DNA from 4 places in the Alteromonas sp. S167 genome. Region 3 is predicted to be linked to each of the others. Evidence: predicted binding sites of a transcription regulator. Region 3 holds the regulator's gene; each other region holds the start of a gene.

Region 1 (8,197 bases), on a different contig from region 3:
TTAGACGTCTCAAGCGTTCCTTGTGAAATCATACCCAAGCCTTGCAGGCCAGGAATGCCTTGGATAGGTGCGCCACTTGATGCCGTTTCAACGTACAGGTTTTGACCTACCGGCTGAAGGCCCGTTGGGTTAACGAAGTCGGTAACGTTTAGCTGCCCAAGAAGCTGAGGCTCAGCTTGCCCACGAATGCTTACGCTTATTTGACCATCTTGAGAGATAGTGATTTGCTGCGCGTCAGGTGGAATTGTAACCTGAGGCTGTAATAGATAACCCGCACCCGATGTTACAATTTGGCCTTGGTCGTTCATGCTAAATTGACCGTTTCGGCTGTAAGCCAAGGTGCCATCTGGCTGTAGAATTTCAAAATAGCCGCGACCTTGAATTGACAAATCTAGCGCGTTTTCAGTAGTTAAAAGGTTGCCTTGCGTGTGTGCTTTCTGAGTTGATACTACTTTTGAACCTGAACCTAACATAAGGCCAGAGGGTAGCTCAGTATCAGCAGATGAACGCCCACCAGGCTGGTTGATGTTCTGATAAAGCAAATCTTCAAAAACAGCGCGGTCTTTTTTAAAGCCCACCGTTGAAGCGTTGGCAAGATTGTTCGATACCACAGAGACATCAGTTTGTGCAGCATCTAAACCAGTTTTACTAATCCACAGAGCTGGATGCATGTTAACCTCCAACGTTGCAATAACAGCAACGAATAAAAAATAAATTTATAAGATCCTAAGCAGCATGTTGCCGCGTGTGTCGAGTTCTTCGGCCTGCTTCATGACTTTGACTTGTAGCTCGTAATGACGCTGTAAACTAATCATGTCTACCATTTCTTCAACCGCATTAACGTTCGAGCCTTCTAACATGCCCGACATCACTTTTACGTTGGCGTTCGCTGGCGCCACTGATCCGTCTTCCATACGAAACAAGCCGTCATAGCCTCTTTCCATGTCTGCATAATTTGGACTTACAAGTTTTAAGCGGCCAACGTCTTCAATCACATTGGCAGGCGCGCCAAGCTGACGCATAGATAAAGTGCCATCTGATGCGATGGTTAAATTGTCCAGCGGAACGGGTAAAAAGATGGGTCCATTGTCGCCTAGCACCATGCGTCCGTGGACATCTGTCAAAATACCGTCATCACCAAGTTTGAAATTACCGTCTCGCGAGTAAGCCTCTTGGCCGTTTTCATCTTGAACGGCAAACCAACCGTCACCTTGAATAGCAACATCCAGATCTCGGTCGGTCTTAATCATTGGGCCAGATTCATAGTTGTTTGACGGGCTTTCAGTCATAGAGAAAACACGTGTAGGTAAGCCTTCACCGTAGGCGGGCATTGACCTAGCCTGCTCAAGCTGAGCTCGAAAGCCTGTTGTTTGCGCATTCGCTAAGTTATTGGCACGTACACCTGTACCCAATAAATCTTGAGAAGCACCGCTTGCTGCAATATAGAGAAGTTTGTCCATGACTGACTTTTGACTCTAATTAAACCTTACTAGGGATTTTGCAAGGGCAGTGCCAACGTGTGCTTTTTTAGAACAACCGAAAGAAAAAATCACCTATACAATTGATTATGTTAGATAAATAGAAGTTACAACTTACAGAAAAGGAACGTTATTGCAGTGTCTAAACAACAAAAAACGATAGTAAGCGGAATGGGAATGCCGCTTACTACCGTGGGATGAAACTATTATTAAGTAGTCGTGTTATCGAATGCTATTACTATCGAATGTTAAGGATAGTCTGATTCAACGAGTTGTTAACCTCGAGCGCTCGCGAGTTAGCCTGGAAGTTACGCTGAGCAATGATCATGTCGATTAGCTCAGTCGTTAAGTTAACGTTCGCCTGCTCTAACGCAGATGAGTTAATCTCACCGAAAGTACCTGTGGTAGCTTCACCAGCTAACGCTTCACCAGAAAGAATACTCTCTTTCCACTGCGTACTACTTTCCTGTGTTAAGCCTTGTTCGTTAGAGAAACGCACCAGTGCAACACGCACAATAGGTTCTGATGTACCGTTAGAGAATGTAGCTCGAACTAATCCATCTGGGCCAATGTCGATCCCCGTTAAACGACCTACCGGCAAACCATCTTGCTCAAGTGATGTTACTTCAAATGCAGAAGCAAACTGTGTTGGTTCGTTTGGCGTTGCGCCATTAACATCAAGGTTAAAATCGATGCTAATTTGCTGCGTTGGATCTGAACCGTTAGCCAGAATAGTGGCCCCTAGCGCCTCTGTCTGCATTTTAAAATCAAGGGTTGGCAGGCCGTCAGGTGTTTCCATGTTAATGAAATCACCACCTTGAGAGAAAATAAGCTTAGACGCAGTAACCGCATTACCTGTGTTAGCACCTACCGCGTTTACAGCTGTCGCAGGGTCTGTGTCTAAACCATTTGAATCGGTCATATCTACTAATGTGTCATCGACAGCAGTTGCAACAAACCATTCATTATTAACACCCGGTGTCCCATCTTTTATGAAGTAGTATGTCATTACATGGCTATCGCCAAGTGAGTCATACACGGTAACAGAGGTTGCCGCATTGTAAGTAAGCGGATCTTCAGGGTTGAAATCGGCAGGATCTAATGCTACGTCACCTGCAGGGAGGTTCATTCTAATATCAACTTCAGATGTCTGCTGCGGGGAACCGGATGAGTCGGGAATACGCACTGGTACTGTTGTGCTCAGTGCTACCGAAGAACTTGTACCATCACTGTTCACAGGAAACCCCATTAGGTTGTCACCGTTGCTGTTAACAACAAAGTTATCACTATCCAGTTTAAACTGGCCTGCACGTGTAAAAGAAAAGTCTCGGGACGTAATTTCGGGTATTGTAGTAAAGAAACCATTGCCTGTAATCGCTAAGTCAAGCGCTGTGTTGGTAAACTGTAGGCTACCTTGAGAAAATTGCTGTGCAACTTCCTGTGTTAGAACACCATCACCTACTTTAGTTTTACCACCAGATAACAATGATGCAGCATATACATCACCGAATTCTGCGCGTGATTCCTTAAAGCCAACCGTATTTACGTTTGCGATGTTGTTGGCGGTTACATCCAAATCTTTTTGTGCGGCTGAAACGCCACTCAGTGCAATATTAAAAGACATTATTGATTCTCCTACTAACTGCCGATTTGAATGACGTCATCAAGATTGATACTGACATCACCATCCAAATTCAAAATTACGCCTTGGCTGCTTCCAGCCAAACTTACACTTCCAACGTGGCGATTAATGGCGGTGTTTAACTGCACCCCTTCACCATTAAGCTCCGCGTTAGCATTTACTACATATTCACCTGGCGGCATGGCATTGCCGAATTTGTCTTTGCCATCCCATTCAAACTCAATATTACCGGCCGCCTGCGTGCCTGCATCAATGGTCTTAATCACCTCACCAAACTGGTTCTCGATGGTGATTGTCATGTTCTGTACTGTCTTGTCGTTAACAATAACACCCGAAATACCGTCGCCTTCAGCAGCTTGATAACCCACATTGCCCTGAACCAAAACGTTTTGCCCAATAAGACTAGACGCCTGCAGTGCTTGGTTAGACGTCATCGACGTCGCAAATGCCTCAAACTTTTCGTTCAAGTTAGAGATACCGTCTGCCATGGTAAATGAGGTCATCTGGGCAACCATCTGGTCGTTATCTACCGGCTTAGTCGGATCCTGGTTGGCAAGCTGCTCGGTCAGCATCGCAAAGAAATCTTCCTGCGTAAGTTGCTGCTCGGTGCCATCTGCAACTTTTACGGTTTCTTCTTGCCAGTAAAGGTCGTTGTTTAAACCGGTGTTATTTATCGTGTTCACTGATATTTCCTCACATTAACCAAGCGGCAGATTATTGCCCTTGACCAAGTTGCAACACTCGACGGAATATACGTTTGGTAGTGTCGGCTACCTGCACGTTAGTTTCGTATGCTTTTGATGCAGACATCATGTTTGCCATTTCTTCGACAATATTCACATTTGGCTTATAAATGTAACCATCTGCGTCAGCCATAGGGTTATTAGGCGAATACTCAACTTGAAGAGGCGCGTCACTCTCAACAATGCCTCTAACTTGGACCCCTGTGCCTTTGGACTGGTTATGCATCGCATCTTGAAGCGCTGTCGCAAATACAGGATGACGAGCTCGATAAGTTTCATCGTAACTACTGCTCACAGAGTTTGCGTTAGCAATGTTACTTGCCGTGGTATTAAGGCGAACGTTTTCCGCTTCCATACCTGTGCTTGAGATTGACATAACATTAAATAGGCCCATGATTACTGTCCTCCTGAGCTGAGCGCTTTTTTCATACCCTTGACCTTACCGTTAATAAATTCAAGGGTGGCTTGGTAACGCAAACCATTGTCTAGAAACCGATTTCTTTCTGCTTGTACTTCTACCGTATTACCATCGCCAGTATCTGGCTGTGTGGGTACGCGGTACTGCATGTCAAAATTTGCCGCTACCGACGCAGAATTGCCGCTCATATGGCGATCGTTGGTTTTAACTAAACCGCCAGCACTCCGAGAAGGAGCTCCGCCTGCGCTATCACGCATTGCCGACTGCATTGCCTTATTGAAATCGATGTCTTTTGCTTTGTATCCGGGGGTGTTGGCGTTAGCTAAATTGCCCGCAATCACTTCCATGCGCTCGGTTCTTATCTTAAGCGCAGACTCGTGGAAGCCGACCAATTTATCAAGATTTATAGCCATAATGATGACCCCTGCATAACGTAATTAATGTTCAGTTACTGCTGCCATACATAGTTTTTTATGCTGACTGGAAGTTTTCCATACAGTAAGTACAAGGATTCATAGCAAGGCAGATGCCAAAATGTTTTTTGACGGAAATTTAAAAGGGATGCAGGTGAGTCTGAAATACAAAAAAGCTTTATATTTCAGACCATTTAAGTAAATTACTTTTTTTGATAGTACAAGCCAGGGCTGCACTTAACCATGCTGTAGGAGTTACTCGCGGCACTGATAGATTCTGATGCGCCAAGGAAAAGTACACCGTGACTTTGCAGCTGTCCGGCAATTTGTTGCAGTATGCGCTGCTTTACTTCTGGCGAGAAGTAAATAAGCACATTACGGCAAAATACAATATCGAAACGTCCGAGTGCGGCATAGCTTGAAAGTAGGTTTAAGCTTCGAAAGCTCACCATTTTTCTTACTTCAGGTTTCACCTGCATAGCGCCCTCGTCGTTTTTTTGAAAAAACATTTCCCGTCGTCCAGCTGACAAGCCTCGCGCTAATGAAAGCTCATCGTAGATACCTAACTCACATTTTTTAAGCATTTCAGAAGAAAGGTCTGTTGCAACTATTTCAACGCCAGAGCGAAGTGTACCTGGACGCTGGCGCTGAAATTCAAGCACCGACATAGCAATAGAGTACGGTTCTTGACCAGACGAGCATGCTGCACTCCAAATTCGAATCTTTCTATTCTGCGACGCTAGGCTGGGTAACAGCTCTTTTACCAGTAGGTCGAACGGATAGTTGTCACGAAACCAAAGGGTTTCGTTAGTGGTCATTGCGTCAATTACATCTTGCAGAAGGTTGCGGTCAAAGCCTCTTACCACAACACTTATTAATTCATCTGCAGATTCGTATTTGTGTTTATACAGGAGTGAGGCAAGGCGACTTCGTACTAGATATTGCTTGCTGTCGCCAAGCACGATGCCGCATTGCTTTTCGAGAAATTCTCGAAATTTTAGGTAGCTTTCTGGCGATACTTCTTTATTGGCCAATCGCATTATGCTCCGTTATTCACATTCAGTCATCAACCACTTTTGAACCGCAGTTGCCAGTTCATCTGGGTGGAATTTAGCGATAAAGTCGTCAGCCCCCACTTTTTGAACCATTGCTTGGTTGAATACACCGCTTAATGACGTATGCAATACAACATGCAGTTTCTGAAGCTCAGGGGTATTTTTAATTTCTGCAGTTAAGGTATAGCCGTCCATTTCAGGCATTTCAATGTCAGAAACCAAAACACCCACACGATTCGTGACGTCACCGTACTCCTCAGCGATCTCTTTTAAACGATTCAAGGCTTCTAAACCGTTTTTAGCCAATTCCATTTCGAGCCCAAGCGCAGTAAGTGCCTTTTTAACTTGGTTGCGCGCAACAGCGCTGTCGTCGGCAATAAATATAATTTTATTCTCTTGGCCTTCTGTGGTCAGGCTATCAGCTACATCATTGCTCACTTCCGCATTAAGAGGAGATATTTCGTTAAGGATCTTCTCAACGTCCAAAATTTCAATTAGCTCGTTTTCAACTTCGGTGACTGCAGTAAGGTAACTCGCTCTACCTGTGCCTTGAGGTGGAGGCATAATAGCATCCCAGTTGGTATTGATAATGCGCTCTACCGCACCAACTAAAAACCCTTGTACCGAACGATTGTATTCGGCAATCACAATAAAAGCGTTTTTAAGATCTTCTATTTTTTTGCCTCGGGTTGCCATGCTAAGGTCGATAACCGATATTGTTTGACCACGAATGTGCGCTACGCCACGCACCAAAGGATTTAATTTAGGCATTGCGGTTAGAGGTGGGCATTGCAGTACTTCTCGTACCTTAAACACGTTTATTCCAAAACGCTGACGCCCATTGAGTCTAAACAGCAATAGCTCCAAGCGATTCTGACCAACGAGCTGTGTACGCTGGTTTACTGAATCTAAAATCCCCGACATAAGTCACCTCTAAATAATACTGGGCACGATCATTGCCTCTTATGTTAAAGATAGACAATATCACTAAATTTTTGCAGGTTAAACGACAGAAAAATGACGCTTTGTTGGTTATCGGCCAAACAGAGTGTTACTTAAGCGCGTTTGCTGCGTTGAGATTATTAAGCATAGTCAATAACTCACTAACTGAACACGAAAAATTACGATGAAACAAACAAATATTCGCCTACATTTCAATATAGCTAAATTTTGGGCTGTGTCAGCGCTGTTGTTTATTTCAGCAACCGCGACGGCATCGACTTCACAACACGCCGAAGTGGAGGAAGGAGCCAAACAATATTTACTATCGCAGCTTGATGAAGCGTCCGGCAACACCGACCTTGATGTATCAATAGTGGAAATTGATGAACGAATAAATATACCCAACTGCCCTACCGGATTTCAGTACAATGCGTCAGAAGAAGCACTGGCTCAATCATATATCTCTGTAAGAGTAAGCTGTCGAAACAACGACTGGTACTTGTTTACTAGTGGCCAGGTGACTAGGACAAAAGAAATAGTGGTGCTACAAGGTGCCGTCAGCCCTGGTACCGTGCTCACATCTTCAAATTTAACGCTTGCTAAAATTGATGTTAAGCGACTACGCCACACCGCATTTAGTGACATCGATAGTGTGGTAGGTGCCCGCATGAAGCGCAGAGCAACCAACGGACAAGCAGTACAAGCTAATATGCTATGTTTTATCTGTAAGGGCGATCGCATTACTATTACCGCTGAAGTTGCAGGAATGAGAGTAAAAACAGCAGGAATTGCCCAACAGGACGGTGTTGTAGGCGACAGTATCAAGGTTATTAACGCCAGTAGCCAGAAAGCGGTAGTAGCAAGAGTCGCCAGTTCGGAAGAAGTCGTGATACACTTGTGATTGAGGCTCTCAATACGTTCCTTTTTGTTGAGAAAAAGGCTAAAGAAAAAGGCTCTGCGGCCGATACATCTTACAGAGGCAAAAAGGTAGTGAGGAATTAATATGGCAATTAACAATATAAACAATGGGTTACCTAAAACCCCTGTTGATAATGGTAAGGTTGCTCAGCAAAATCAAACGCAGCAATCTCAGCAGCAAACGTCTGCACAAAATGCAGCGGCTGCTCCTGCAGCACCACGTCAAGATTCAGTTTCATTGACGCAATCTGCACAACAGTTAAATCAGGTTCAGAAAAAAGGCTCTGAAGCGCCAGTAAACCAAGAAAAGGTTGATCGCCTTAAAAAAGCGATTCAAAGCGGCGAGTATCGAGTAAATCCAGAGGTTTTAGCGAATAAAATAGCAAAATTGGAATCTGAGATTTTTAGTTCAAAGTAATTCACTGTTAAGGACACTGTGTGACGTCACAAACATCATCTGTTTCAGAGCTTTTAAAAAGACAGGTTGAACACCTTTCTACTCTTGCTGCAGTGCTTGAGAAAGAGCTGCAGCTTATTAGCTCACGTGAAGCAGAGCCATTGATGAAACTGCTTGATGACAAAACTCAG
Region 2 (8,197 bases), on a different contig from region 3:
ATCAACTTTATCCCACTCTAGCTCTGTTTCGCTAAGTTGTTTAAATAATGCCAACGGCGTGCGACCGCCACTAACCACTAACGACGCGCGCCCGCGGGTTTTAATGCCTGTTTTAAGAATGCTAACTAAGTCTTCAGCAAATGCATTGGTTAGCGCGTCAGGAGTTTCGAATGAAAGTGTTGTTAACGCCATCTTATTTCTTCTTCGCTATTTTGCTTTCGTACCAGCTGCGGTTTTCACGTGCAAGCAATCCAATTGAGTCAACTGGACCCCATGTACCCGCCTGATATGGCTCTGGCGGCTCGCTCGATTGCTTCCAAGCTTCAAGAATTGAATCAACCCATGTCCATGCTTGTTCAATTTCATCGCGGCGTACAAATAGCGCCTGATTACCCAACATAACTTCAAGAAGCAGCTTTTCGTAGGCATCAGGAATGCGCTCGTCGGCAAACGCCTCAGAGAAGCTTAAGTTAAGCTTTGATTTTTGAAGATCCATCGAGCCTGAGCTTGTTAGGCCTGGAACCTTGTTCATTACGGTAATTTCAACGCCCTCATCTGGCTGAAGACGGATAACTAGCTTGTTAGGTGGCAAGTTCTTAAAGCTGTCGCCAAACAGGTTGTGCGGCTGACGCTTAAAGTAAATAACAACTTCACTCACCTTGGTAGGCATACGCTTACCGGTGCGAAGGTAAAACGGCACGCCCGCCCAACGCCAGTTGTCAATTTCGGCTTTTATAGCGATAAAGGTTTCGGTTTTACTTTGTGTGTTGGCGCCCTCTTCTTCTAGGTAGCCTGGCACTTCTTCACCTTTAACAAAGCCCGACGTGTACTGGCCACGAACGGTTACATCATTAACGTTAAACGAGTTAATTGGGCGAAGCGCTTTTAGAACTTTTAGCTTTTCATCACGGATGCTGTCTGCGTCTAACGTTGTAGGCGGCTCCATGGCAACAAGGCTTAGAATTTGAAGTAAGTGGTTTTGTACCATGTCACGCATTTGACCTGCGTCATCAAAGTAACCCCAGCGACCTTCAATACCTACCGACTCAGCCACTGAGATTTGCACGTGGTCGATACAGTTATGGTCCCAGTTTGTTGCGAAGATAGAGTTTGCAAAACGAAGCGACACCAGGTTAAGAACAGTCTCTTTACCTAGGTAGTGGTCGATACGATAAATTTGTTTCTCGTCGAAGTATTCTGCAACTTGTTCGTTGATGACTTTTGACGATGCTAAGTCGTGGCCGATTGGTTTTTCCAATACTACACGTACGCTTGAATCGATGATTTTGCAGCTGTGTAGACCGCGGCAGATGTCGCCATAAATAGCTGGCGGCGTTGCAAGGTAGCACACCATGGTTCGGTCTGGGTCAACGTGATCATCTAGTACGCAGTAGCTCTCTACGTCTTTCATATCAACACATGCGTAATGCAGACGCGCTTTCATGCGCTCCCACGTTTCATTACACAGCTCTTTTTCACCAAACTTAACAAGGTTGGAATGCACTTCTTCAATATAGTCTTCTAAAGACATGTCTTGGCGAGCAACACCCACTATGGTGGTGTCTGGATGCATTAGGTTGGCTTTTTCAAGCTGGTATAATGAAGGCAATAACTTGCGTCGTGAAAGATCGCCCAGCGTACCGAAAAGTACAAAATCACAGGGCTCGTAGGAATTATCCAATACCATATTCGTCGACCTTTTAAATGTATGTATGCGCGGTGTATTGTACAGTTATTTACAACACCCTCGACTATTTTTACCGTATAGTTAACACCAAATGTAGTAAAATTACAACTTGAACCAACTACAGGATTCGATTCTTTCTATTTTCCTTCAGTTTACCCTGATTTACATTGGCCACAGCAATAAAAAATGTCAAAAAATTACATTTTTCTTGTCACTGCCGTCACATTGGGTACTATAACCAATGTACCTTACAACAACATATGCCGAATATTTGCTATATCCGTATGAACATTTTAGAAAAAATTACACAAAGTAAAGCTGCATTCAGTAAGTCTGAAAAGAAAGTGGCTGAGGTTATTCTTGCAAACCCACAAACTGCCATTCATTCGAGTATAGCAACCCTCGCTAAAATGTCGGATGTAAGCGAGCCCACAGTTAACCGCTTTTGCAGACGTTTAGATACTAAAGGTTTCCCCGACTTTAAACTGCACTTGGCACAAAGCCTTGCTAACGGTACGCCATACGTTAACCGTCACGTTGATGAGAACGACAGTCCTGACGAATACACCAATAAGATATTTGAATCGACCATGGCGTCTTTGGAAGTAGCAAGGCAGTCGGTTGATGTGAATGTAGTAAATCGCGTAGTCGACCTACTTACCCAAGCGCAAAAGATTTCATTTTTTGGTCTTGGTGCTTCAGCATCGGTTGCCCACGATGCGCTGAATAAGTTTTTCCGTTTCAACGTACCTGTTGTGTACTTTGAAGACATTTTGATGCAGCGAATGAGCTGCATGAACTGTTCTGACGGTGACGTGGTGGTATTAATTAGCCATACAGGCCGCACGAAAAGCCTTGTAGAAATAGCACAAATTGCGCGCATGAATGATGCGACTGTAGTAGGCATTACTTCTGCTGATAGTCCATTAGCGCAAGAATGCAGCTATGTGCTGTCGCTAGAAGTACCTGAAGACACCGACATGTACATGCCAATGGCATCGCGTATTGCACAGCTAACGCTTATCGACGTTTTGGCAACGGGCTTCACACTTCGCCGCGGTAATAAGTTTAGAGAAAACTTGAAGCGTGTGAAAGACACGCTTCGTGGCTCACGCTACGAAAAACGTAACGAATGATCATCACGTTTTAATAGATGATCTTGAATAAACGAAAAGGGCATATACCTCGGTATCTGCCCTTTTTTTTGTAATATTCGTTCATCTGTAGTGCTAATAAGTGCTACTCACTTTTTTATGCTGGTTTGCATCATGAAGAAGAAAAACCGCTCAATGCGGTGCTATGTTAAACAGAATGTACAGAATTCCTTACCCAACTGGTCAAGCCAGTTGGGAGAATTTCTATCTTTCATTCACATTTTTGTCAAATTCAACTACTATTCTGTAATAAAATTACGTAAAGCGATTACAGGAAGCAGTATCATTCACTGCAACCTATCTCCTTTTGTTATTGCTAACTACAAAACAGCGACGGAATCCCATGATTAGAAGAACGAAAATTCTTGCCACCTTAGGTCCAGCCACCGATTCACTAGAAAAAATTCAAGCGCTTATTGCCGCGGGTGCAAACACGGTGCGCATGAATTTCTCTCACGGACAAGCTGAAGATCATATCGAGCGTGCAAAACGTGTACGTCAAGCAGCGAAGAACTTAGGTAAGTACGTAGCTATTCTTGGCGACCTTCAAGGCCCTAAGATCCGTGTTGCCCGCTTTGCAGAAGGTGCTGTTAAGTTAGAGATTGGTGCCACATTCGTTCTAGACGCTGAACTAGGCCGTGACGAAGGTACCATCGAACGCGTAGGTATCGACTATAAAGCATTGCCAGACGATGTGTCTGCTGGTGACATTCTGTTACTTGATGATGGGCGTATTCAGTTAAAAGTAACTGGCGTTGAAGGCCGTAAAGTCATTACTGAAGTTACCGTTGGCGGCAAACTTTCAAACAACAAAGGCATCAATCGTCAAGGTGGCGGCTTGTCAGCAGACGCGCTAACAGACAAAGATAAAGAAGACATTAAGACAGCGGCAAAAATTGGCGTTGACTACCTTGCGGTATCATTCCCGCGCAGTGGTGCTGATTTAGAATATGCTCGAGAACTAGCGCAAGCGGCAGGTTGCTATGCAAAAATCTGTGCCAAGGTTGAGCGTGCAGAAACGGTAGCGTCTGATGAGGCCATGACTGATATCATTAAAGCGTCTGACGCTGTGATGGTTGCGCGTGGTGATCTTGGTGTTGAAATTGGCGATGCAGAGCTTGTGGGTGTTCAAAAGAAACTTATTGCTCGTTCGCGCCAGCTAAACAAAGTGGTTATTACTGCAACACAAATGATGGAGTCGATGATCGACAGCCCAATGCCTACCCGTGCTGAAGTAATGGATGTTGCGAACGCGGTACTTGATGGCACTGACGCCGTAATGCTTTCAGCAGAAACTGCTGCGGGTAACTACCCTATTGAAACCGTAGCGGCTATGGCGCGTGTTTGCGAAGGTGCCGAAACTCACCCAAGTGTAAAAATATCTAAGCATCGTATGGATGAGCAGTTCTCATCCACTAGCGAGTCTATTGCGCTATCTGCTGTTTATGCAGCCAACCACTTACCTAGCGTGAAAGCGATTGTTGGCCTTACAGAAAGTGGCAGCACACCAACATTGATGTCGCGTATAACCACGTCGCTACCAATTATCGCGATGTCGCGTCATGAGTCTACGCTTAATACAATGGCCCTTTGCCGTGGCGTAAAACCAGTGTATTTCGACTCGTCGCAAAGTGAACCTGGCCGCTTGAAATACGATGTTATAGCATCGTTAAAAGAAAAGGGCCTAGTGAAAAGCGGCGACAGCATAATACTGACGTACGGCGATGAAATGGAAAAAGTAGGTGCAACAAACACGCTTAAAATTGTTGATGTTGAATAAGTCTTCAACACACTAAAAGCATGAAGCGAAGTCTTGGTTTATCCAATACTTCGCTTTTTTTATCTAGTCAGCTGCGATAGCGCTATCAACTGAACTTTCTGAAGTATCAATGCTTGACGCTTGCAATACGCTGTTGTCTTCGTAGGCGTACTGCGACAAATGATGTCTTAGTACGTTATCAGCGCGCTCCAAAAGACGTTCGCGTTTGCTTTCCCAGCCTCGAATATCGGCTTGTTTTGCCTGGGCGATAAAGTATTCCATTCGCATTTTTCTTAAAAGGTGTGACTTTCTTTTTAGGTCAAATTTGGCCAATGAATATCTTTGCTCGAAGCCTTTTATATCTTGGCTGTAGGAGTGCGCTTTATCTTCTGCGCTTGCTTGACCAACTGAAAACATGCCGTTACCGAAAACACCTACGATCACAAGTAGAATCGACACTACCAAACCTGAGTATATCCAGCGTAAAAAAGTCATTTCTCTATCCTTGAACGAAGCTGATAATAAAAAAAGGGAAAAAGGGGCCGAAGCCCCTTAAATGATGAATAACGCTTTCGCTTAGTTCATCGCTGTTTCTGTTACTACACGCAGGTTATCTTCTACGTCTTTCACGTCAGATGCACCTTTTGCAATAGCAATTACAAGGTCACGCTCAGCGTCAGAATCAACATCACCGGTCAGTGTTACATTACCCGCTTCAACATCTACGTCGATATCGAAACCTGAAATGTCAGTATCCATCAACAGGCGTGTCTTAATTACTGTCGCAATTTTTGCGTCAGTCAGTTCACTAGTGCTTTTGTCGTAGGCTGTTTTCATGTCATCTGACATTGAATCTTCAGACATGTCTTTTCGGTTCTCGACGATGGTCAGCTTGTTATCTACCGACTTCACGCCATCGATATTTGCCACCAGCTCTTCAGCCAGCTTTTTATCTACCGAGTTTTCAACTTTACCCGTTAGAATTACGTTGCCGTTATCTACGTCAGTGTTAATATCGAACGAATCTAGGTTACCATTGAACAACAGCGTAGCTTCTGCTTTGCCATCAATCCATGCGTCTTTGGCACCTTTCTCCCACTTGTTGTCTGTGTTCATATCACCTGCATAAGCAGCAGTTGTTAAAGATGTAGCAACAATCATTGAAAGTAGTGTACGTTTCATAACATTTCTCCTTTGTCGAAACTTCGATGTAACTCATGCCAGAAGCCTGCCAAACTCATAACCCATTGATTTAAAAGAAACTAACAACAACCCTACACATATTTCATATTTAATCATTTGAAACTTTTGCGTTGTTTTGAGAATTTTTTACTCAGCACAATTTCCTTGAACCAGTGCGTAGGAATGTATGCAATGGAGAAAACCTTGAACGACGGAAATGTTGGGCTTAAAGAGAAGTGAAATAATGCTGTGATAAAACACTTAGCGTCGTTAAGTAGTGATAAAGCCGCACTTCACATCGCTGAACTTTAACGGTTTTAAAGCGTAGAAAATCACTTAGCAGAAGTGGAAAAGTGGTTTTCGACCTTAAGAAGCAGTGTTTAATAAGAAGCTGTGCGTAGTGTTATTCTTGTTTAAGGTAGTGCTTTTGGCTTACAAGCTTGTGAAAATAAAGGAGTTGGTAATATGGAAATTGTGCTAAACGTAACATCGATTGTACTTACTTTACTAACTCTCGCCCCACATCTTCCCTCATCCCATTGGTTGGTGCGTATGTGGGAATTCCCCAGGCTGCAAATAACGGCATTGATGCTAGCAATCCTTTGCGGCTATCTTGCATATACCCTATTTGCTGAGTTGTCTTCTGTATCTTTGCTGCTTGCATGTAGTTTAGTCATGTCCTTTATATATCAGTGCATATGGATAGTGCCCTACACGCCACTTTATAAAAAAGAGGTAAAGCGAATACCAAAAGAAAGTGCTAACTCAACATTAAGCATTCTATCTAGCAACGTATATATGCCAAATGACGACTTCGATAAATTGATCTCACACGTACAAGACACCTCTCCCGACTTCTTGGTTACTTTAGAGTCGAACGAAAAGTGGGAAAGCGGACTAAAACCGCTTGAAAATAAATATCCCTACTGTAAAGCATGCCCGCTTGATAATTTATACGGCATGCATGTGTATAGTAAGCATAAGTTAACTAATGCAACGCTGCATTTTTTAGTGGAAAATGACGTGCCATCTATTGAAGTAAAAACCACGATTGATGGAAAACAAATAACACTATGGTTTGTGCACCCCAAACCACCTAGCCCTACCGAGAACACTTACGCTAAGCCAAGAGATATAGAGCTACACATTGTTGGCAAAGCAGTAGATGAAGAGTGCGGGCCTGTCATTGTTGCTGGCGATTTAAATGATGTTGCTTGGTCGCCTACCACGCGTCATTTTAAAAAGATAAGTGGGCTTAAAGATCCGCGCATCGGACGCGGATTTTTCAACACCTTTCACGCCCACTACCCTCTAGTGAAATGGCCCTTAGACCATGTATTTCATTCAGACCATTTTGAACTAATACAAATTACCAGACTGAGCGACATTGGCTCAGATCACTTCCCGCTGCTCACTCAATTAGCGCTGAAATCTAGTTAGTTCAGCGCATACGTCAGAGGGTTCAGCAAAATGACTTAACCCTATAAGTTGTGACTCTCTGGGCCAAACCGCTTTTTCAAGCTGTTCTTTATCACTGTCTGTTAACTGCGATTGAATAAGGTTTACCTGAACCGCTTTTTTATTGGGTTTTACAATAGTGGGTTCAATGGACTCAATAATATCGACGCTGGCGCACAAAAACTCGCGCGATGTTGGCTCTACCACAACACCAATCATTCCGTTGTCGTGAATAATTGACGGCCATCCTTCAGCCATTCTGCTTTGAAACCACAATAGTACTGTAAACAAAATAAGCGACGCGGTAGTTACATTAACAAACGTTTCACTAAGCTGAGGCGCCGTAAAAACGATAATTTCAACGATAAAAGCAAACACTAACCACCCAACGAAAACACGCTTTAGTAATGTCGGTGATATTCCGCTTAGCACATCTACTTGCTGTATCGTTGATTTATTGTAATGACGAATTTCTAACATGTTTGTTTTTATCTCGTTTAATAAGCACTTGTGGCGCTGCTTCTGTTGGAAGTGTTGCATGGTGTGAAGTGTATCAAAGTTCAAGGTAGTCAGGCGACCACCTTCCTTTGCACAAAGGAACATTTTCTATCGAGCTACAAACCGTTATGTAAAAGTTTCTAAGCCTACAGACAGTTTTTCACGAACCACTACTAAACTCACAAACAAAAACCACGACAAAGAATCTTAAGCAATTGTTTTTAAATGACAAAGCAAAACAGGCACCGCTATTGCTAAATTGAAACAGACCTAGGTGCGGAGGCACCGCCAACACAGTTATAAATTATAAAATAGGGCGTTATCATGGAAAGCGTAGTAACCATAGTGGTTCTTTTACAGTGCTTTGTATACGTAAGACAGACGATTAAAAAACAAGATGCGTCGATTAAACTTCGTCGTTTTTTCTAATTTCCTCGGTATCAAAAAGAAATACAAACC
Region 3 (8,197 bases):
CTTGTTGGTAAACGCATCATTTCTCGAGCGAACGGATTTTTACTTTTAGCCTGCTTTATTGGCTACCAATTTTGGCTGTTTGGATAATGACAAATAAAAACCTACAGGCTGAATTTATTTTATCGGCGCAACGTGTCATTGATATTGAGGCTCAAGCAATACAAAACTTGAGCGCAAGACTTGATGAAAAGTTTGTTACAGCGTGCAACATTTTGCTTGCCTGTGAAGGAAAAGTGGTTGTGTGCGGTATGGGAAAATCAGGGCATATCGGCAACAAAATTGCGGCCACGCTAGCAAGTACGGGTACGCCCGCGTTTTTCATGCACCCTGGCGAAGCAAATCACGGCGACCTAGGTATGTTAACCAAAGGCGATGTGCTGCTAGCCATATCGAACTCAGGTGAAACTAGCGAACTTGTGAACTTGCTTCCAGTAGTAAAGCGGCTGGGTATTAAAGTTGTAGCAATGACAAACAGTGAGCAAAGCTCATTGGGCCAGCACGCCGACGTAGTATTAGACATTAGCGTAGAAAAAGAAGCGTGCTCCTTGGGATTAGCACCAACCTCTAGTACCACTGCAACACTGGTAATGGGTGACGCACTGGCCGTTGCTCTGCTCGATCACAAGGGTTTTACGTCTGATGATTTCGCCCTTTCACACCCAGGCGGTAGCCTCGGTAAAAAGCTGCTTCTGAAAGTTAGCGACATTATGCTTAGCGGGAGTGATATTCCACTTAGCAGTGCTAACGACAAAGTGGCTGATGCGTTGCTTGAAATATCGAAAAAAGGCTTAGGCATGACGGGCATTGTTGCAGACGACGGCACGTTACTAGGCGTATTCACCGATGGCGACCTTCGCCGTATTTTGGATGCGCGCGTTGACCTTCACGATGCTGTGGTAAACGATGTAATGACAAAAGGCGGAAAAACCACGCGTGCCGACCAGTTAGCTGTTGAGGCGTTAAACTTAATGGAAGCGCATAAAATAAGCGCGCTTATGGTTGTCGATGAGAATAGAAAACCCATTGGTGCATTTAACATGCACATGTTGCTTAAAGCAGGAGTTTTATAAGTGGTAGCCACGTTATACACAGAATTGGATAACGACTTTTTTGAACGTTTAGCAAACATTAAGCTGTTGGTTTGTGACGTGGACGGCGTATTTTCAGACGGCCGCATCTATCTAGGCAACGACGGTGAAGAGTTTAAGGCGTTTCACACTCGCGATGGTTACGGTGTAAAAGCATTGGTTAGCCACGGTGTAACAGTTGCCGTTATCACCGGCCGACGTTCTTCCATTGTTGGAAACAGAATGAAGGCGTTGAATGTGGCGCATATTATTCAAGGCGAAGAGAATAAGTCTGATGCGCTAGCATCGTTAATGAAATCATTAGGACTAAGCGCTGATGAGGTAGCGACGGTAGGTGATGATATGCCAGATACCGGCATGTTTACTCACGCAGCAATAAAGATTGCCGTTGCTGATGCACACCCCTTTGTAACTAAACAAGCAAACTGGATAACCACCCTGCCAGGCGGTTTTGGTGCTGTAAGAGAAATTTCTGACACCATTTTACAGGCTAAAGGCGTTACTGACGGTATATTCGGGGCCAGCGTATGAGCCTGTTTGGCTTTAACCGTTTAGGCGTAAGTATTTCTGCGCTATTCATATTGGCCATGTTGATGTACTTACCGACATGGATGGAAGAGGAACCTGAAGTTACTGGCAGCCAACAGTCAGACGCGCTAAAACCTGCCTACAAGGCTAAAAACTTAACTACTACCCTATACAATCAAGAAGGTCAGCTAAACCATAAGGTGTTCGCTACGTCGATGGAGCACTATGACCAACTTGGTTTCGTACTATTTCAGCAGCCTCAGTACACCCTATATACCGAGAGCAATTCGTCGCCTTGGGTGGTCTCGGCAGTAGAAGGAACCCTGTACAATAACGAACTTATTCAATTAGAAAACAATGTCGTTATTGAAAATCAAACCGGTGATGACTTTGTAAAAACCATCACAACGCAATACATACAAATAAATTTAGACAACAAGCAGATGACATCAGACCAAACAGTTGAAATACTAGGGTCACAGTATGTTATTCAAAGCAATGGGTTTAACGCGAACTTACGCACCCAAGAATACGAGCTTATCGATCATGTACAAACCACTTATTCCCCTAGCAACTAGCCTACTTTTAGCCTTGGCAAGCAGCGGTGTTGTTGCAAGCGAAGCCGACTTTAACAAGCCCATTAAAGTGGACTCAAAGTCGCAGTTTGTCGATGGGAAAAACAAAACATCATTATTTAAGGATGATGTTCGAATCTCTCAGGGCTCGTTAGTTATTAATGCTGACGAAGTAGAAGTTATCGCCACTGACGGCGAAGGAAGAGAAGTTTTCGTCGCGAGAGGAAACCCTGCAAGCTACTCTCAGCAGCTTGAAGACGGTACGCCGGTTTCGGCAAAGGCGAATGAAATTCGTTATGAGGTAGTCAACCGCACTATTGCGCTAACGGGTAAAGCCGAACTTAAGCAAGATACCAGCATGGTGCAAGGCGATAACATTACTTTCGACATGATTACAGAGCAACTGCTTGCAACTGGCGGTGACGATACCGATGGTGATGGCAGAGTAACCACCGTATTTACACCTGAAACCATTCGAAAAGCAAAGTCTCAAGACGACAAAAAAGACAACGAAGGTAACGAATAGTTATGGCGACGTTAAGTGCAAAGAACCTTGCAAAAGCCTATAAAGCCAGACAAGTCGTGCGCGACGTTAGCTTATCGGTATCAACAGGGCAAATTGTTGGGCTATTGGGTCCGAATGGCGCTGGTAAGACCACTACATTTTATATGATTGTCGGCCTTGTTCCGCTAGACAAAGGCAAAATTGAAATAGACGACAATGAGCTTACTCACCAACCTATGCATGAACGTGCACGCCGCGGAATTGGCTACCTCCCGCAGGAAGCGTCTATTTTTAGAAAGCTTACTGTGCATGAAAATATCATGGCTATTTTACAAACGCGTAAAGATTTAAATTCACAACAACAAGAAGAAGAAGCCGACGCACTACTTGATGAATTTAATATTAACCATATACGTAATAGTGCGGGGATGAGTTTGTCGGGCGGTGAAAGACGTCGTGTTGAAATAGCGCGAGCGCTGGCGGCGAAACCACAGTTTATTTTGCTAGACGAACCATTTGCTGGTGTTGATCCTATATCAGTTAATGATATAAAGAAGATCATTCAACATCTTCGTGATAGAGGCATAGGCATTCTTATCACCGATCATAACGTACGAGAAACATTGGATGTTTGTGAGAAAGCGTACATTGTGAGTCATGGCGAATTAATTGCGCAGGGAACCGCAGAACAGGTTTTAAGTAATCAAAAAGTTAGGGATGTATACCTAGGCGAACAATTCAGGCTATAGTTAAAGTAACCGGATTGTCATTTTTTCAGTTTCGCTCTTGGTGTATTCAATTTAAAGTATTTAAATAAGACGTAGATGAAACCATCTTTACAGCTAAAATTTAGCCAACAACTTACCATGACACCTCAGCTTCAGCAGGCTATCAAACTGCTGCAGCTTTCTACGCTTGACCTTCAACAGGAAATTCAAGAAGCGCTGGACTCTAATCCGCTTTTAGAAGTTGAAGAAGGCAACGACGAACCTCAAGGTGAAAAGAACAACATCGACAACGACGACAGTGGCGATGTTCAACCTACGGCTTCAAGCGATACGTTAGAAGCCGGAGATGCGCTTGAAAAGAACGATTTACCAGACGAACTTCCCATAGACAGCACGTGGGATGAATACTACTCGGCCTCTTCTGCGCCCGCGCCTGGCCCAGCCAGTGATGACGAACAAATTTTTCAGGGCGAAACTACCGAAGACATTCAAGAACACTTGCTGTGGCAGATGCGTTTAACCCCTTTCTCTGATACCGACAGAGCCATTGCCATGGCAATCATCGACTCTATTGATGAGTCGGGTTATCTAACCGTGTCACTTGAAGATATTCTAGAAGCGGTCAACGCTGAGGAAGTGTTAGACGAAGACAGCGATGAGCTAATTGAAATGGATGAAGTAGAGTGCGTGTTAAAACGTATTCAAATGTTCGACCCCATTGGTTCTGGCTCACGTTCTCCACAAGAGTGCCTTATGGTGCAGCTACGTCAGTTCTCTGAGGACACACCGTGGCTTGCTGAAGCCAAGCAGCTTATTGAAGAATATTCAGACCTTCTTAGCAGTAAAGACTACCGTACGCTCATGCGTAAAAGCCGTTTGAAAGAAGATCAGCTTCGCGAAGCAATGCGCTTGCTGCAAACCTTGAATCCTCGCCCTGGTAGTGCTTTAGTTACTAAAGAACCCGAATACGTTATTCCAGACGTATCGGTTACCAAAAAGAACGGGCGCTGGGTGGTAGAGCTAAACCCTGATAGCCTGCCAAAACTTAGCGTTAATCAACAATATGCTGCAATGAGTCGTCGTGCAAAAAACAGTAGCGACTCGCAGTTTATTCGCTCACACATGCAAGAAGCCAAATGGTTTATCAAAAGCCTAGAGTCGCGTAACGACACCTTAATGAAGGTTGCTAATTGTATTGTGCAGCAACAGATGGGCTTTTTTGAGCATGGCCCAGAAATGATGAAACCAATGGTTCTCAATGATGTCGCAGAAATGGTAGATATGCACGAATCCACTATTTCACGCGTCACCACGCAAAAGTATATGCATACGCCTCGCGGTATATTCGAATTGAAGTATTTCTTCTCGAGCCACGTAGCAACCGAGTCGGGTGGTGAGTGTTCATCTACAGCGATACGTGCATTGATCAAGAAGTTAGTGGCAGCTGAAAAACCTAGCAAGCCGCTAAGTGATAGCAAGATTGCTTCATTGTTGGCCGAACAAGGCATTAAAGTTGCCCGGCGAACAATAGCAAAATACCGGGAATCGTTATCGATCCCGCCGTCGAACCAACGCAAAAGCCTTATTTAACGGGCTACATAATATAAGGAAGACGAAATATGCAAATCAACCTTACTGGTCATCATGTCGAAATCACCGACTCTTTGCGTAATTATGTCGATACGAAGTTCAGCAAACTTGAACGTCACTTTGATCACATTTCTAATGTGCATGTCATCCTGAACGTTGAAAAATTAAATCAAAAAGCCGAAGCGACAGTTCACTTAAGTGGCGCTGAAGTATTCGCATCCTCAGAAAATACCGACATGTATGCGGCGATTGACAGCATGGTTGATAAGCTCGACCGGCAGGTAATCAAGCATAAGGAAAAACTCAAAAAACATTAGTAGTTAATTAAGTATGGATATACAAGCCATCGTAAGTTTGGACCGCACCGAGTGTGCGGTTCAATGTAATAGTAAAAAGCGTATTCTAGAAATCATTGCCGACATTGCGGCTAAAAATAATGAGAATATAGACGGCGCTACTGTATTAAACAGCCTAATGTCGCGAGAGCGTATGGGGAGCACCGGCATTGGAAACGGTATCGCCCTTCCCCATGGACGCTTAGCTGGTCTTGATAGAGTTATTGCAATTGTGGTAACCAGTACACCAGCAATCGATTTTGATGCTATTGATGAAAAGCCGGTAGATATCTTTTTTGCACTTTTGGTACCAGAAGAACAAACCGAAGGGCACCTACAAACGCTAGCCACCGTAGCTGGCAAGCTGAACAATAAAGACACCGTAAAAGCAATAAGACGCGCAACCACCAGCGACGATATAATAAAAGCGCTGGGCTAACGTCGTAAGAGATATGATCTCACTGCAATAAGCAGTGCGTGCTTAAGATTTTAATAAAGGGAGAGGCAAGGTGAAGCTGATTATTATCAGTGGTCGTTCAGGCTCAGGGAAATCGGTCGCACTGCGAGCGTTAGAGGATTTAGGGTACTATTGCGTAGACAATATTCCCGTGAACTTACTGCCTACCCTAACCCACACTGTGGTTGATGAATATGACCAAGTGGCAGTAAGCATTGACGTTCGAAACCTACCTAAAAACCCCAATGAATTGGTAGAAATACTCGACTATCTACCTAGCTCGTGGTCGATGACTATTGTGTATATCGATGCCAGTGATGACGTTTTGGTAAAGCGTTTCAGCGAGACACGTCGGTTGCACCCGCTTGCTAAACTTAACAAATCGCTTTCAGAGGCCATTCAAGCCGAGTCGGCACTACTTGCCCCCATCGTTGAACGTGCAGACCTGTATTTAGATACCGACAAACTTACTATTCACCAGCTTGCCGAATTAATTCGCGAGCGTATTTTGGGTAAGAAGAGTTCAAGGTTGGTATTGGTGTTTGAATCATTTGGTTTCAAGCACGGCATCCCCAAAGACGCTGACTATGTATTCGATGCGCGGTTCTTACCTAACCCACACTGGGAACCAGATTTAAAACACCTAACTGGCTTAGATGCACCGGTAGAAGTGTTCTTAGGCTCTCAGCCAGTTGTTACTAAGTTTATCTGGCAAATACAAAACCTTATCACCACATGGTTACCTCATTTAGAGCGAAACAACCGAAGCTATGTAACAGTAGCTATTGGATGCACTGGCGGCCAGCATCGCTCGGTTTATATTGCACAAAGCCTGTCGAAGACCTTCAGTGAAATTCACCCAGATGTACAAATACGTCATAGGGAGTTGAACCAGTAATGAGTAATGGAAAAGTAGGTTCTATCGAAAAAACAATGACCATTGTCAACAAGCTTGGATTGCATGCACGCGCAGCTACCCAGCTTGTGCAGTTGGCCAATCAGTTCGACGCTAAAATTGTACTGAAAAAAGAAGACAAAGAAGCCGATGCTAACAGTGTTTTAGGGCTAATGATGCTTGAAAGCCATCAAGGTGAGCAGGTAACTGTGGTGGTAGATGGTGATGATGCACCAGCAGCCATGGCGGCTATTGAGCAACTTATTGCAGGAAAGTTTAACGAAGAAGAGTAAGTGCATTTGGCTAAATAGCGTTAGTACTATTTAGCATTTACTTTTTAACTCTCGTGGTTAACCCCCTGTATTGGCGAAATATTCGTCATTCGGTCATAATAAATACGTAATCGGTGTTTTAATTATGACAGCACAACAGCAAGTACGATATTCTTATCATAATACCTAATCTCAATGCAGCATTGCATATTGGGTTCTAGCGTTACTCTTAAACCTGTTTAGCTTGGTAGGACTCGCTATTTATGGCAGAAGCTCTCGTCTCTAAATACGTACAAACCCAACTTCGTGCACTAAATGGCGCACTGAACAATGGTCAGTTTGTTTCTGTACGTAAGCTTTTGCTTGAACTTCCCCCTTCAGATGTAGCTCACATTCTTGAGTCTAGCCCTAGCCGCACCCGTGATGAGCTATGGGAATTGATAGACGGCGATTTTCATGGCGATATCTTAGAAGAGCTTTCTGACGATGTAAGAAACGGTATTATTACCAAGATGCTGCCTGCCAACGTGGTTGACGCTCTTGAAGAGATGGATACCGATGACCTGGCAGAAACCTTAAGCAGCCTACCAGAGCCAGTACTTGCCGACATTCTTGATTCAATGGATGCGCAAGACCGCCTACGCGCGGAACAAGCCCTTTCATATGGTGAAGAAACCGCCGGTTTCATTATGAATACCGACACCATAACGCTGCGTCCAGACGTTACTATAGATGTTGTACTTCGCTACATTCGCCTTAAAGGTGAGTTGCCAGAAAATACCGATACCTTTTATGTGGTAAATCGCACCGATAACTTGGTAGGTATTGTACCTGTGACCCGTTTATTAACTGCCGATACCGACGAAAGAGTGTCGGACATTATGGACGAAGAATCGGAAGCGATACCGGTGCATATGCCAGATGACGAAGTGGCAAGCTTGTTCGAACGTTACAATTGGTTGTCGGCGCCTGTCGTGGATGAAAACAATCGATTGGTGGGCCGAATTACCATTGATGACGTGGTAGATATTATTCGTGAAGACGCAGAGCACTCAATGATGAGTATGGCCGGTCTTGATGATGACGAAGATACGTTCGCCCCGGTTATGCAGAGTACTAAACGCCGTTCGGTTTGGCTGGCAGTGAATCTTGTGACTGCACTAATGGCAGCGATGGTAAGCGATTTGTTTGAAGCAACGCTTAGTCAGCTAGCTGTTTTGGCTA
Region 4 (8,197 bases), on a different contig from region 3:
CGTTGACGTTTGCGACGCCGAACAAGTTGCAATGTTGCCCGAAGCGTTGGGCGTGCTTAGCGTAGATGTTCTTATAAACAATGCGGGTATCCAACATGTTGCCAAGCTAGAGGACTTTCCCCCACAAAAATGGCAGCAACTGATCAACATTATGTTAGTTGGCCCTGCCCTTCTTACTCAAGCATTTTTGCCTGCAATGCGTGCGCAAAATTTTGGGCGGATAATAAACGTGGGCTCTATTCATTCTGTGGTAGCATCGCCCTATAAATCGGCGTATGTTGCAGCAAAACACGGGCTTCTTGGCTTTTCAAAAACCGTAGCATTAGAAACGGGCGACTGTGACGTTACTATTAATACACTGTGCCCCGCCTACGTGAAAACGCCCTTAGTTGAGCAGCAAATAGCTGCGCAAGCAAAAGAAAACAACCTTACCGAAGAGGATGTGGTTAACAAGATAATGCTTGAGCCCATGCCTAAAAAGCAGTTTATCAGCGTTGAAGAACTGGCAGATACGGCAGCGTTTTTGATGTCAAACAGTGCGAGAAACATTACAGGACAAACCATGATCCTAGATGGTGGTTGGACTGCGCGTTAATCACCACAACGATGTGTAAATAGAGACGATTTCATCCGCCGTTGGCACGCGAGGATTATTGCCTGGCGAACCCGATGCTAAAGCTTGTTCAGCCATAGTATCTACAATGGCAAAAAAGGCAGCCTTATCTATTCCAAAATCTGCAGGTGTGGGAACCTGCAGATCAGCATTTAGTGCGTTTAGCTCTTGCAGCAGTTTTTCATTTGCAACATCGTCGGCGTCGGCTTGAGAAGCGACACCCATCGCTCGTGCACACATAGCATATCGAGTTGTTGCACTTGGCAACGAAAACGCAGTAACAGCGGGAAGCAACATGGCGTTTGATAACCCGTGAGGCACATGAAACGCTGCACCAATAGGCCTACTCATACCGTGTACAAGTGCAACAGATGCATTGGAAAATGCAATACCTGCTAAAGTAGAACCCAACATCATCGCTTCTCGTGCCTGCTCGTTATTTCCATCTACGAAGACAGTGCGCAAATTTGGGGCTATAAGCGCCATAGCTGACAAGGCTTGTGCATCACTGTAAAGGTTCGCTTTTTTGCTTACAAACGCCTCAATAGCGTGTGTTAGTGCATCTATGCCAGTATCGGCAGTAACGCGTTGAGGTAAACTTTGCGTTAACGTGTAATCGACCAGTGCCGCGGTTGGCATAAAACCACGCCCTACACACAGCATTTTCTCACTTGTTTTTTCATCGGTAATAATAGTAAAGCGCGTAACTTCTGACCCAGTACCGGCTGTAGTAGGTATTGCAATAATAGGTAATCCAGCTACATCAGTAACGGTTGGAAATTTGTAGTCACGCATTTGACCACCGTATTTCCCGAGTATGGAAATCGCTTTAGCGCTATCAATAGGACTGCCCCCACCAAGCGCAACAATGCAGTCGTACTCGTTTTCCCGCACCATAGATACGCCAGACTCAATTGAAGACACCGTAGGCTCGGGAACCGTGTCGGCAAAAACATCAGCCACTATTCCAATGTCCGCAAGCTGTGTTGTTATTTTTTCAGCGTAACCAAGCTCAACCATCATTTTATCTGTGACAATAAGCGGCTTGCTACAATCAAGGCTTGCAAGTATGTCAGACACTTTTTCACTTGCGCCCTTCCCGATTTCCATCATCCTTGGCAGCAAAATATGATGTGACATAAACAACTCCTTGAATTTAACGCCTGAAAGCACAGTTGATATTTCTTGTTACAGTATCGTTTATTTACTCGCCAATGAAATAAATAAAGAAAATAAGACGTCATTAATACGCGTAATTGCACGCTAAACGCTTTTATTTTGCAAAAAACCTGTGCTACTGTCCGAACATTGGAAATGAAAGGATAGTTGCGTTCCATGCCCTATCAAACCGTTGCTTTAATTGGAAAACCTCAACACGCCGCCACCCACGACAGTCTAAATATTCTTGCAGAATATCTACTGGCCAAAGGGTGTACATTATTGGTAGAAGAATGTATTGCAGAAGAACTCGAAACAGACAACTTTCGAAGCTGCAACTTAGTGACCATAGGCAAAGAAGCCGACTTAGCGGTTGTTGTAGGTGGCGACGGAAGTATGTTGGGAGCAGCACGCGTGCTTGCGCGCTTCGATATTCACGTTGTTGGTGTTAACCGAGGCAACCTGGGCTTTCTAACCGATATTCATCCCGACGAGATTGTTCAACAATTAGACCTAATATTCACCGGTGACTGCGTAGTAGAAAAGCGTTTCTTACTAGAAGTGGAAGTGTATCGACACGAGAAACTTAAAAGTAATAATTCCGCAATGAACGAAGTGGTTCTGCATCATGGCAAAGTAGCACACATGATGGAGTTTGAAATTTACATCGACGATCAGTTTGTTTTCAGTCAGCGTAGCGACGGTCTTATTGTTGCTACGCCAACAGGCTCCACGGCTTATTCTCTATCTGCTGGCGGGCCAATAATAATGCCCAAATTAGATGCGTTAACACTGGTACCTATGTTTCCCCACACACTAAGCAGCCGCCCAATTGTGGTTGATGCCGATAGCCAGGTATCGATGAAGGTGTCTAAAGTAAACAGCGATTCACTACAGGTGAGCTGCGACAGCCATATTGTCCTTCCAGTGCTTCCCGGTGATGAAATAAGAATTAACAAAAGCGCCGACAAGCTGCACCTTGTTCACCCTAAGGGATACAGTTACTTTAACGTGTTACGTAAAAAGCTGGGCTGGGGCAGTAAATTATATTAATTCAAATTGAAACGCGCTTCGTTTGTTATCGAAACCACGATAGACGGTAGCGCTCTGCATTTCTTACATGCCCCTGTACCTTTTACTCACCTTTAGCGTATTGAAAAATAGCGATTTTTTAACCTTTCGTGTTTTTTCCATGCGTTTCATGAGCTTATAAAAAACGGTATTGTCGGCACACGCGTTGCAACATCTTCTATATCGAGTTTGGTCGTGTTTACAGCGGCTTTAACACTTTTACACTAGATAATCAGGAGATGTCATGAGTAATACCAATATCAAATTTACAGCACCAGGTATGGATAACGATGCGGCTGCGAAAACCATTGAGGTATTGGAGAAGCGTTTAACTGCATTGCTGGACTTACAATTAACATTGAAACACATTCACTGGAATGTAGTGGGTCCAAATTTCATCGGTGTACATGAAATGTTAGATCCACAAGTTGATGCGGTGCGTGATATGACAGACACCATTGCCGAACGTATTGCAACATTAGGTGGCGTACCAAAAGGCACACCAAAAGCGATTGTAGAGAGCCGAAGCTGGGATGACTACAGCATTGGTAAAGGTTTGGTAATGGACCATCTGAAGGCGTTGGATGCGGTATATGATGGCGTAAATGGCGATCACCGTTCTGCTATTGAAACAGTAGGCGAGCTAGACGCTGTATCTGAGGATATGATTACAGGCCAGCTAGCTGATTTAGAACAATTTCAATGGTTTGTGCGTGCACACATTGAATCGAGCGACGGTGAACTACAGCAATAAATGCTTAAAGGTCTTTGAATTGTTGAAAAGGAGAGGATTGCCCTCTCCTTTTTTATGATTTTTCCATTTAAGAAAATACTTAATCCTTTTTACCACACGAAACGAAAATGCTGTACAGTGTTGAACAGTACTGTTTAACGCGTTAATGCTTAAAACGAAAAAAATTTAATCAGCAGACGTTGAGCATAAAAAATTTTAAACGCTTAATATCAGCAACTTAACGCTATCACCTCGCTTGTAACTCTTTTTAATTTCAATCTTCACTTTACACACAAAAAATACTGTATATATTTACACGTACTGTATATATCATCATGTTTATTTTGAAGGTGTACTTATGTTGGCGCATTTATCAATTTCTAATTTTGCCGTTGTAAAGCAGCTGTCTGTTCAGCTAGAAAATGGTTTAACGGCCATTACCGGTGAAACTGGTGCTGGTAAATCAATTGCAATAGACGCATTAAGTCTGTGCCTTGGAGAGCGCGCCGACGCCAATGCCGTAAGAAAAGGTGCAGCAAAAGCTGAAATAATCGCGCATTTTTCGCTTTCAGGTAATTCGGCTGCGAAAACATACCTCGATGAACATGAACTTACATCAGATGAAGACGAAAATAGCTGCTTTGTTCGACGCGTAGTGTCAAAAGAAGGCCGCTCAAAAGCCTTTATTAATGGTGTTCCCGCCTCGCTGCAACAGCTTAAAGGGCTTGGTCAATATTTGTTGGCTATTCATGGCCAAAATACGCATCTGCAATTATTGAAAGAAGACCATCAACGCTCGCTTCTTGATACCTACGCAAAACACACCAGTCAAATAGATAGCGTTGAACACGCATATTCAAACTGGAAAGAAAAGCAGCGTATGCTGCAATCGTTAAAAGAACAAGCTCAACAACGAGAAGACAGACTTCAGCTATTAACTTATCAAGTACAAGAACTAGATGAATTTGCTATTGAAGAGGGTGAGTTTGAAGAGCTTGAAGTAGAACACAAGCGCCTAAGTAATGGGCAAAGCTTACTTGAACAAGCTCAAACCAGCGTTTACAACCTGTATGAAAACGACGAGGGGAATGCGCTAGCAGTCATTCAAAATAGTATTGAGCGATTAGGTGAACTAGAAGCCCACGACGCAAGCTTAACGCCAATTATAAGCCTTCTAAACGAAGCCTCTATACAAGTTGAAGAAGCAGCTAGTGAGCTTCGTAGCTACTGCGATCAGTTAGAAATTGACCCACTTCGACTACAGCAAGTAGAGGCGCGCTATGCCAAAGCCATGGAACTTGCCAGAAAGCATGCGGTAATGCCAGAAGCCTTGTTCCAATATCACCAGATGCTAGCAAGCGAATTTAGTGCGCTAGGAGAACAAGAAACGTTATTGGGCACCCTTGAGTCAGAAGTAGACAATATGCATGCACAATATCTTGCTGCAACGAAAGCGTTGTCTGAAAGTCGTTCGTGCGCAGCAGTTAATTTAGCAAAAGACATTGAAGCGCAAATACAACAAATGAATATGCCACATGCAAAAGTGGCCATAGACGTGTTGTACGACGAACTTAAAAAGCCCTCAAGCACAGGTTTAGACAATATAGAATTTAAGGTATCTACCAACCCTGGTCAGGATGCAGATAAACTTGAAAAAGTGGTGTCAGGCGGTGAGCTTTCAAGAATTGGTTTGGCAATTCAAGTTATTGCCAGTGACAATCATGCTACGCCTACAATGATTTTTGATGAAGTAGATACTGGTATTAGTGGCCCTACAGCATCGATTGTAGGCGCGCTTCTTCGCAGACTTGGCAATCAAGCGCAGGTTATGTGCGTAACCCATTTACCTCAAGTTGCAGCGCAAGCGCATAATCAGCTTTTCGTGACGAAGCTTACTGATGGTGAAAGTACAGAAACACAAATGTTAGCGTTAACCAAGCAAGACAGAATTGATGAGCTGGCAAGACTACTTGCAGGTGATAAAATAACCAAATCTGCGTTGGCTAATGCAAAAGAACTGCTTAAAAGCGCCGCATCGAACTAAAATGCAGTTGATTGGTCATAGTTGTCAATGTAGCATGCCTTCGCGCTTGCATTAAAACAGTTCGGATTAACTATTCCGTTGACCGAACACGAACAAAGGCAATACTGGACTTAATAACGCATGAAGTTGCAACACCTACTAGTAATACTTGGTATCACGCTTACATCAACCGCTTGTTCTAACTGGATTTACAGAATCGACGTGCCCCAGGGAAACTTCCTTGATCAACGTGACGTGGAAAAACTACGCATCGGCATGACTAAAGAACAGGTTATTTATGTTCTTGGAAACCCTGTAGTTCAAGATTCGTTTAATGATGATACGTGGTACTACGTTTATGATATGAAGCGCGGAATGAGAAAGCGCGGCGAAGATTTTCAAAAGCAGATGATCATTCACTTTGTAGATAACAAAGTAGAGTCGGTGGAAGGTGACTTTGAGCTCTCTGAAGACTTTGATACCCCGCTAGACAGTTAATAAAAAAGGAGTGCTCGCACTCCTTTTTGTTATCCCCCAGTCTTTTCATTTCCTACATTTGGCAAACACTATGTTTGTTGGCGTTTTGATTTACTAAAACACAAAGGACGATAAATGGAACACAGTTTTTGGCACAGTAAATGGCAGAAAAATGAGATTGGATTTCACGAGCCTAAAGGGAACGCTCTACTAGTAAAACATGCTCAGTATTTACTAGGCACTATGCCAAATTCAGCACGTATTTTTGTACCGCTTTGTGGAAAAACGCGAGACATTGCCTGGTTATTGTCGCAAGGCGCATCGGTAGTAGGTGCAGAGTTAAGTGAAGTTGCTGTTACCCAACTCTTTGAAGAGCTTGGCGAGGCACCGTCTATATCACAAACACCTACCGGTAAAATTTTCCACAAAGAAAACCTTACTGTGTTTGTAGGTGACATTTTTAAGCTAACGGCAAATGATATTGGTGCGGTGACCGGTGTTTACGACAGAGCAGCTTTAGTTGCCCTACCTGATGCAATGCGCTCTCTTTACGCATCACATATTGTAGAAATAACTGAAAGCGCGCCTCAGCTTATTGTTTCTTTTGAATACGACCAAAGCCGCATGCCCGGCCCCCCTTTTAGTGTTAACGAAGCAACCGTCGAGTCGTTGTATGGCGATACCTACGTCATAACTAGGTTAGAGAGATCGGTGCTTGAAGGTAAGCTCAAAGGCAAAGTAGATGCAGACAACCTTGTATTCCATTTAAAGGGGAATAGCTAGTTAGCTTGTCTGGCTTCTAAAAAGCCATTAAAGTTTCGATACCAAATAAAATGGCGCCAATAAGGCCACCCACAATGGTGCCATTTATCCTTACCTTTTGAAGATCTCTTCCAATATTTAACTCTACTTGCTGCGCCATTTCCCTCTCATCCCAACTATTAATCGTATCTTTGATATGTCGTGTAAGAAAATCGGCAAGCTCTGGCGCCATATACTTGGCAGCTTCGCCAATATGCTTATTAAAGGCCAGAGCCAATTCACCATCACTGTTCAAATTAGTGCCTAGCTCTTTGTATAACTTGGCGACTTTCGCTTCCGCTTTCCCTTGTTTTTCTTCAAGGGAAGATAAAAGCCAATTGCTCAGTTTAGCCCAGCTTTGATGGATGTAATTTTTCAATGCCGGGTCGTTAATGATTTTGTCTTTGTAGCCATTAACTTTATTTTCCATTAATGGACTGTGTTGTAATTCGTACAAAAACTCATGTACTTGCTCATCAAAAGCATGCCTTATTGGGTGCTCTTCGTCGTTATAAATGTCTTCTAAAATACTCGACACTGCTTTTACTGCAATAAGTGCCCCTTGTTCACTTAACCAGCTTGAAGGTAGCAACTTTTCAATTCGGCTATATTCTGTTTTTAACCAAACAACTAGAGTATCGGCAATGTAAACCTGTGTATCTGGCTGAGCGAGCAGGTGCGCCAATTTTCCAAGGATACGATCTAAAACAACCTGGTGCTGGCGCTCTCTTGTTACAGCGTTAAGCGACGTTGACATTAGCTGACGTAAATCTAACTGATGAATACCTTTCTCTGCAGTGCGCGATATAAACTCTTTTACTGGCTTATCGTCGAGTACACGCAACAAGCCCGCTAATGCATCACACGTGAAGCGACTTAGTCTAGCCGAGTTAGCATCAACACTTAGCCAACGCCCCGCCCCTTTTGCAGGGTTACTGCTAGCAATAAGCTTTTCTATTGCATCTGGATGGAAGAACTTTTCTTTTACAAACAGAGATAGATTTTCTGCGATAACAGACTTATTTGTTGCGACGATATTGGTGTGGGGAATTGGATAACGACGAGGGATAGGCTTAAAAAGCGCAGTAACGGCGAACCAGTCTGCCAAGCCTCCAACTAGCGCCGCTTCGCTCGCCATTTTTGTCAAGCCTAGCCACCAAGCACCTGATAGTGATGGAAAAAATCGAGGAGCCAACGTTGTTAACACGAAAACGCTAGCAGCAATAATTAGACAACCTAACGCAAGCCGCTTCGCACGTGTTAACTGTGCATGTTTATCCAAAATTTCCTTCTCCACTTTACAAACCACAAACTAAGCCAC

The links. The regulator sigma-54, encoded in region 3, starts transcription at its own class of promoters, with help from an activator protein. The targets are predictions, from matches to a motif close to GTTGGCACGNNNNTNGNNT.
Region 1: flgB (flagellar basal body rod protein FlgB) is a predicted target of sigma-54. The motif match lies at 4,797-4,815, and genes of this name have one in related genera.
Region 2: V7R35_RS11150 (BON domain-containing protein) is a predicted target of sigma-54. The motif match lies at 5,818-5,836, and genes of this name have one in related genera.
Region 4: dps (DNA starvation/stationary phase protection protein Dps) is a predicted target of sigma-54. The motif match lies at 2,996-3,014, and genes of this name have one in related genera.

What each region holds. Positions count from the first base shown of each region.
Region 1 covers NZ_JAZETR010000001.1:264,250-272,446, reverse strand. Annotated here, with positions in the region: gene flgG (flagellar basal-body rod protein FlgG) at 1-671, opposite strand, end outside; gene flgF (flagellar basal-body rod protein FlgF) at 717-1,460, opposite strand; gene flgE (flagellar hook protein FlgE) at 1,717-3,102, opposite strand; gene V7R35_RS01080 (flagellar hook assembly protein FlgD) at 3,117-3,803, opposite strand; gene flgC (flagellar basal body rod protein FlgC) at 3,835-4,257, opposite strand; gene flgB (flagellar basal body rod protein FlgB) at 4,260-4,694, opposite strand; gene V7R35_RS01065 (CheR family methyltransferase) at 4,898-5,728, opposite strand; gene V7R35_RS01060 (chemotaxis protein CheV) at 5,744-6,673, opposite strand; gene flgA (flagellar basal body P-ring formation chaperone FlgA) at 6,876-7,592, shown strand; gene flgM (flagellar biosynthesis anti-sigma factor FlgM) at 7,695-8,027, shown strand; gene flgN (flagellar export chaperone FlgN) at 8,048-8,197, shown strand, end outside.
Region 2 covers NZ_JAZETR010000006.1:178,030-186,226, reverse strand. Annotated here, with positions in the region: gene pgl (6-phosphogluconolactonase) at 1-192, opposite strand, end outside; gene zwf (glucose-6-phosphate dehydrogenase) at 194-1,687, opposite strand; gene V7R35_RS11165 (MurR/RpiR family transcriptional regulator) at 1,972-2,823, shown strand; gene pyk (pyruvate kinase) at 3,185-4,621, shown strand; gene V7R35_RS11155 (hypothetical protein) at 4,685-5,095, opposite strand; gene V7R35_RS11150 (BON domain-containing protein) at 5,177-5,782, opposite strand; gene V7R35_RS11145 (endonuclease/exonuclease/phosphatase family protein) at 6,248-7,222, shown strand; gene V7R35_RS11140 (hypothetical protein) at 7,202-7,804, opposite strand.
Region 3 covers NZ_JAZETR010000008.1:217,107-225,303, reverse strand. Annotated here, with positions in the region: gene V7R35_RS13805 (calcium/sodium antiporter) at 1-87, shown strand, start outside; gene V7R35_RS13800 (KpsF/GutQ family sugar-phosphate isomerase) at 87-1,070, shown strand; gene kdsC (3-deoxy-manno-octulosonate-8-phosphatase KdsC) at 1,071-1,619, shown strand; gene lptC (LPS export ABC transporter periplasmic protein LptC) at 1,616-2,194, shown strand; gene lptA (lipopolysaccharide transport periplasmic protein LptA) at 2,163-2,717, shown strand; gene lptB (LPS export ABC transporter ATP-binding protein) at 2,720-3,445, shown strand; gene V7R35_RS13775 (RNA polymerase factor sigma-54) at 3,521-5,014, shown strand; gene hpf (ribosome hibernation promoting factor) at 5,044-5,331, shown strand; gene ptsN (PTS IIA-like nitrogen regulatory protein PtsN) at 5,345-5,788, shown strand; gene rapZ (RNase adapter RapZ) at 5,859-6,704, shown strand; gene V7R35_RS13755 (HPr family phosphocarrier protein) at 6,704-6,994, shown strand; gene mgtE (magnesium transporter) at 7,237-8,197, shown strand, end outside.
Region 4 covers NZ_JAZETR010000001.1:673,994-682,190, reverse strand. Annotated here, with positions in the region: gene V7R35_RS02975 (3-hydroxybutyrate dehydrogenase) at 1-595, shown strand, start outside; gene V7R35_RS02970 (iron-containing alcohol dehydrogenase) at 596-1,753, opposite strand; gene nadK (NAD(+) kinase) at 1,949-2,824, shown strand; gene dps (DNA starvation/stationary phase protection protein Dps) at 3,087-3,596, shown strand; gene recN (DNA repair protein RecN) at 3,934-5,619, shown strand; gene V7R35_RS02950 (outer membrane protein assembly factor BamE) at 5,740-6,096, shown strand; gene tmpT (thiopurine S-methyltransferase) at 6,211-6,858, shown strand; gene V7R35_RS02940 (DUF445 domain-containing protein) at 6,875-8,158, opposite strand.